2 regions of the Citrobacter sp. Cm046 genome follow, and region 1 is predicted to be linked to the other one. Evidence: predicted binding sites of a transcription regulator. Region 1 holds the regulator's gene; the other holds the start of a gene.
The links. The regulator PhoB, encoded in region 1, activates phosphate uptake and scavenging genes when phosphate is short. The targets are predictions, from matches to a motif close to CTGTCATAAAACTGNCNNAT.

Region 2: a site for PhoB is predicted at 1,444-1,463, ahead of kdgR (DNA-binding transcriptional regulator KdgR). Genes of this name have one in related genera too.

What each region holds. Positions count from the first base shown of each region.
Region 1 is NZ_JAOWGP010000036.1:177,295-180,468, reverse strand. It holds gene phoR (phosphate regulon sensor histidine kinase PhoR) at 1-729, opposite strand, end outside; gene phoB (phosphate response regulator transcription factor PhoB) at 780-1,469, opposite strand; gene sbcD (exonuclease subunit SbcD) at 1,659-2,861, shown strand; gene sbcC (exonuclease subunit SbcC) at 2,858-3,174, shown strand, end outside.
Region 2 is NZ_JAOWGP010000044.1:105,778-108,951, forward strand. It holds gene OGX98_RS18440 (MFS transporter) at 6-1,379, opposite strand; gene kdgR (DNA-binding transcriptional regulator KdgR) at 1,555-2,346, shown strand; gene OGX98_RS18450 (YobH family protein) at 2,460-2,699, opposite strand; gene mgrB (PhoP/PhoQ regulatory lipoprotein MgrB) at 2,864-3,007, shown strand; gene OGX98_RS18460 (YebO family protein) at 3,082-3,174, shown strand, end outside.

The sequences.
Region 1 (3,174 bases):
CAGCGCTTTTTCTCGCGTTGCACCTTCCAGGGGATGTTCCTGCATCATTTCCAGATAGCCTTGCAGCACCGTGATTGGTGTACGCAGCTCATGGCTGGCGTTGGCAAAAAAGTTACGCCGCGCACCTTCCAGTTGGTGCATCTGGGTGACATCACGCGCCACCATCAGCAATTGCTTATCGGTATAGGGCATCACGCGAATTTCCAGATGTCGTCCGGTATTGAGAACCAAATTGATCGGTCGACTAAAGTCGCGCGTTTTCAGGTACAACGTGAATTCCGGGTAACGCAGCAGGTTAAGAATATTTTGGCCGCTATCGTCCGGCCAGCGTAATCCCAGAACCTGCTGCGCCAGGCCATTACACCAGAAAATACCGCCCTCTTCGGTAGTCAGTACAACCGCGTCGGGGAGTGATTCAGCCCCACTACGAAAGCGTTTGATCAGATTACCCAGTTCACGACGGCGCTTCTTGTTACGTAGCTGCATTTGATGCAAACCGTACAGCAACGGTTCCCAACTGCCTCGCCCCGGCGGTGGTGTCATACTCCTGTCGACCCACAACCACCAGGACAAACGTAATAAATTCCAGAAATGCCAGACAAGCAGGCTTGTTACCGACGCCAGTAAAAACCAGGGCAGATAACCGAAAAAAGCACTAAGGATAAAAGCCGGTATGCAGCAAAGTATCAGCTCCAGTACCAGCCTTCTCCATGACAATCGTTCAAGCAAACGTCATACTCCATTTACAGCCAGGTCCATTAGGCTTGTATTCTTACCAGTCAGAAGCGGGTCGAAAAACGATATCCCGTCCCACGCACCGTCTGCACCATGCGATCGTGTCCGCTGTGCTCCAGCGCCTTGCGCAACCGGCGGATATGCACATCTACTGTCCGGTCTTCCACGTAAACATTGGTGCCCCAGACATGATTGAGTAATTGCTCGCGACTGTAGACGCGCTCAGGGTGGGTCATAAAGAAATGCAATAACTTGAATTCGGTGGGTCCCATATCAAGCGGATCCTCGCCGGTCATCACACGATGCGAGGTTGGATCCAGGCTCAGGCCCTGCATCTCAATGACCTCTTCAACCGCCATTGGCGAAATACGACGCAAAACGGCTTTAATACGCGCTACCAGTTCCTTGGGAGAAAACGGCTTAGTGATATAGTCATCTGCACCGGTTTCCAGACCACGCACGCGGTCCTCCTCTTCCCCTCTTGCCGTCAGCATCATCACAGGAATGTCCCGCGTCATCGCTTCTCGCTTGAGATGTTTAATGAACTGCAGACCCGACCCGCCCGGAAGCATCCAGTCCAGCAGGATGAGATCCGGCCAGGGTTCATTAAGTTGGTTCACAGCACTGTCATAGTCTTCGGCTTCTACGGGATGAAAACCGTTTTGCTCGAGCACGAAGCAGACCATTTCACGAATTGGAGCTTCATCTTCTACGACCAGAATACGTCTCGCCATGATTTGCCCTGTTTTTTAATTAACTCGTTTATCATCAATACGGTGTCATTATGCGTCAGATTTATGACAGATTTATGAAAAGATAGTCCAGGTTTAACGAAGGTTGTTGAATTATGACAGCCCGGAGGCAAGATATTACCGTCCTGCAAAGGTTATAATCCTGTTCACGTTTTTTGCCATGGAACACTTATGCGCATCCTTCACACGTCTGACTGGCATCTGGGCCAAAACTTCTACAGCAAGAGCCGCGCCGCTGAGCATCAGGCCTTTCTCGACTGGCTTCTGGATACGGCACAATCCCATCAGGTGGATGCGATTATTGTGGCTGGCGATATTTTTGATACCGGCTCTCCCCCAAGCTACGCCCGTGAGCTATACAATCGCTTTGTTGTAAATCTGCAACAAACAGGTTGTCATTTGGTGGTGTTGGCAGGAAACCACGACTCTGTCGCCACGCTCAATGAATCCCGCGATATTCTGGCGTTTCTGAACACCACGGTGGTCGCCAGCGCAGGTCATGCGCCACAGATACTCCAGCGCCGCGACGGCACACCGGGTGCGATATTATGCCCGATCCCTTTTTTACGTCCACGCGACATCATCACCAGCCAGGCAGGACTCACAGGCGGAGAAAAGCAGCAGCATCTGCTGGGAGCCATCACCGACTATTATCAACAGCAATATGAGGACGCCTGTAAGCTACGCGGCGACCAGAACCTGCCCATTATTGCGACAGGGCATCTGACTACCGTCGGTGCCAGTAAAAGTGACGCCGTTCGTGACATCTACATTGGCACGCTGGATGCATTTCCGGCACAAAATTTCCCGCCAGCGGATTACATCGCGCTGGGACATATTCACCGGGCGCAGGTCATCGGCGGAACAGAGCATATTCGCTACTGTGGCTCGCCGATTGCGCTGAGTTTTGATGAGTGCGGCAAAAATAAATGCGTTCATCTGGTGAGTTTCGAAGAGGGTAAGCTGCGCGCGGTTGAAAACCTCACCGTGCCGGTTACACAGCCGCTTTCGGTACTGAAAGGCGATTTAGCGTCTATTACTGCTCAACTTGAGCAGTGGCGCGACACAGATCAGGAACCGCCCGTCTGGTTAGATATCGAAATTACCACTGATGATTATCTGCACGATATGCAGCGTAAAATTCAGGCCTTAACTGAAGACTTACCGGTAGAAGTCTTGCTGGTACGCCGCAGCCGGGAACAACGTGAACGTATTATGGTGAATGAACGACGCGAAACGCTGAGCGAACTGAGCGTGACAGAAGTCTTTGACCGCCGCCTGGCGCTGGAAGAGCTGGAAGAACCACAGCGCGAGCGCCTGAATCAGCTGTTCAGTACCACATTACAGACACTCGCCGGGGAGCATGAAGCATGAAAATTCTCAGCTTGCGCCTGAAAAACCTGAACTCCCTGAAAGGGGAATGGAAAGTCGATTTCACGGCAGAGCCGTTCGCCAGCAACGGCTTGTTCGCTATCACCGGTCCGACAGGGGCTGGAAAAACCACACTGCTGGATGCTATTTGCCTCGCGCTGTACCACGAAACACCGCGACTGAGTAACGTATCTCAGTCACAAAACGATCTGATGACCCGCGACACCGCAGAGTGTCTGGCGGAAGTGGAATTCGAAGTCAAAGGCGAAGCCTATCGTGCCTTCTGGAGCCAGAACCGTGCCCGTAACCAGCCAGA
Region 2 (3,174 bases), on a different contig from region 1:
TTTTTTTACCCCTGAACCCGAGGTTGCGTAATACGTAAACCACTCACAATCGCGGCTACCGTGGCCAGAATACCTGCCGTCATTAACGACATGTGCGTCCCGCTGTCACCAAACTGATTCAGCATCAACGCGACTAACGCCGCACCGCTGCTTTGTCCCAGCAAACGTGCCGTCCCCAACATACCGCTTGCGCCTCCGCTACGATCCCGGGGGGCCGACATGATGATAGTATGGTTATTTGGTGACTGGAAAAGGCCAAATCCGGCGCCACAAAGTATCATCGGCCAGATGATATTAAAATCAGACGGTGAAGCGGGTAGTAGCATCAGCGAGAAAAGGCCAACAGCCATTGTCGCCAGCCCCATTGCCCCCAATAGTCCGGCATGTACCCGTTCAATTAAATAGCCAGCAAGTGGGGCCATGACCATGGTGGCTAGCGGCCAGGGAGTCAATAGCAAACCTGTTTCCACTTCACTGCGACCCAACGCGGTTTGCAGGTAAAAGGGGAGTGACACCATAGCTAACATCTGAGCGCAAAAAGAACAGATAGACGTGCCGATAGACAATGAGAAAAGTGGGATACGCAGCAAGTCGACCGGCAGCAGAGGGACTGGCAGTGACAGTTGACGGCGAATAAAGAAAAAACCGACCACGATCATCATCGCCAGTTCTATACCAATGAGCGTCAAAGACTGTCCCTGCGCAAATCCACTGAGTGCGGTAATCAGCAATCCGAAGGTCAGGGCATTCATCACCGCGCTCGGTAAGTCAAAACGTGGTGTTGACTGCCGGGCAGCATTGGCCGGTAAAAAACGCATTGCCAGTAGTAACGCAATAATCCCCAACGGCACGTTAATCAAAAATAACCATTTCCATGACGCAACGGACAGTATTGCTGCGGCAATTGTAGGACCGGCTGCTGAAGAGACCGCCACAATGAAGGAGTTAATGCCCATCCCCCGGCCAAGCTGGCGTTGGGGATAAATAAGTCTTATCAGCGCCGTATTAACGCTCATTAGCGCTGCCCCGCCAAAACCTTGAGCCACTCGCGCCAGCGTTAGCATTTGTAAGGAATCTGATAAGGCACAAAATAATGAAGCGAACAGAAAAATGACCAACCCACATTTATAAATACGTCGGTAGCCAAACATATCGCCCAAAAATGAGAGTGACAGGAGTGAGACGACAATCGCAATTTGATAGGCGTTAACGACCCAAATTGAACTGGCTGCGGAGGCCTGAAGATCTGCGGCAATCGTCGGAAGAGCAACGTTAGCAATTGCACCATCCAGCACTGCCATAGAGATACCAATAATAATGGTTAAAATTGCGCCATATCGCTGGGGCAATGGCAGGCCATCGGCCTGGATTCTTTCCATAGGAAGTCAATGTTGTCGGATATGATGATGAGAATAATGATATTAGCATTGATATTCAGGCGTTATGTCGCAGATTTGTAACTAAGTAAGCAAAGATGGATTGCGAGGGCCATTGCGTGAAATTATAATAAAAACCGGTTCTGATTTTTATAAAACACTCGTAATGAGGTGATAAATGGCTATCGCAGATCTGGATAAACAACCCGATTCTGTATCTTCCGTGCTGAAGGTTTTTGGCATCCTGCAGGCGCTGGGTGAAGAGCGCGAAATTGGTATTACCGAACTGTCGCAACGCGTCATGATGTCGAAAAGCACCGTTTATCGCTTTTTGCAGACCATGAAAACGCTGGGGTATGTGGCACAAGAAGGGGAGTCTGAGAAATATTCGCTGACCCTGAAATTGTTTGAGTTGGGCGCTCGCGCGTTGCAAAACGTTGACTTGATTAGAAGCGCTGACATTCAGATGCGCGAACTTTCGCGTCTGACAAAAGAGACTGTGCATCTGGGGGCTCTGGACGAAGACAGCATTGTCTACATTCATAAAATCGACTCGATGTACAATTTACGCATGTATTCTCGCGTAGGTCGTCGTAACCCATTGTACAGTACGGCTATTGGTAAAGTACTGCTGGCCTGGCGTGACCGTGAGGAAGTGAAGCAGATCCTCGATGGTATTGAGTACAAACGCAGCACTGAGCGCACAATAACCAATACTGATGAGCTGCTATTGCTGTTAGATAAAGTGCGTGAGCAGGGCTACGGCGAAGATAACGAAGAGCAGGAAGAAGGTTTGCGTTGCATCGGTGTACCAGTGTTTGACCGTTTCGGTGTCGTGATTGCGGGACTGAGTATTTCATTCCCGACCTTGCGTTTCTCCGAAGAGCGCTTACATGAGTATGTCGCGATGTTGCACACAGCAGCGCGTAAAATTTCAGAACAAATGGGTTATAACGACTACCCATTCTGATCTGGCTAGTTTTCGACATGTTAAAAAGCCCCAGATATTTTTCCGGGGCTTTTTTAATAGTCAATATAAGTTGAAGATGTAATAAATAACTTACCGGCTATATTGCTCTTATATTAACCGTTATCGACAACCACTGTGCTTTTGCGTAACACGGGGCAATCAGACAGACCGATGATACCGCTGTTGCTGTGAACGTACTGTGCGGTACTGGTGCCACGTGCGGTCAGATACTGGCATTGCAGACCGAGACCTGCCGCGTTCTCCTTGCTTCCTATCAAAACTCCGTAGCCACTGAGTAATAAACCAATCCAAACCAGAGCCAACAATACAATAGCGCGAATAATCAGACGCATTACAACCTCTTATCTTTTCTCGTTATTATAAGATTAGCTTGTACACTGGATGAAACAAGTGAATCATTCCTAAAAATATTTAATGCCGCTACAGTTAACGCTGGGTTTAGGTAACGCGTGATAATTTAGCAGCATAAAATCTGGATTCGGAGAGTGGAGTTGGAGTGAAAAAAATTCGATGGGTGGTTCTGATTGTTGTCGTGCTGGTGGGCATACTGATGTGGGCGCAGGTGTTCAACATCATGTGCGATCAGGACGTACAATTTTTCAGCGGCATTTGCGCCATCAATAAATTTATTCCCTGGTAAGCGCATTTTTGCAACAGTTGATTACCTTCTTGTGCGGCAGTGGTAAACTACGCTGTCTACATTGAGGTGGTGAAATGAACGAAGTTTTGAACTCTGGCGTGTTGAATTTTGCGTCTTTAGTTGTATCGGTGGTGGTTCTGGTAATCGGGCTTGTGCTGTGGTTTTTC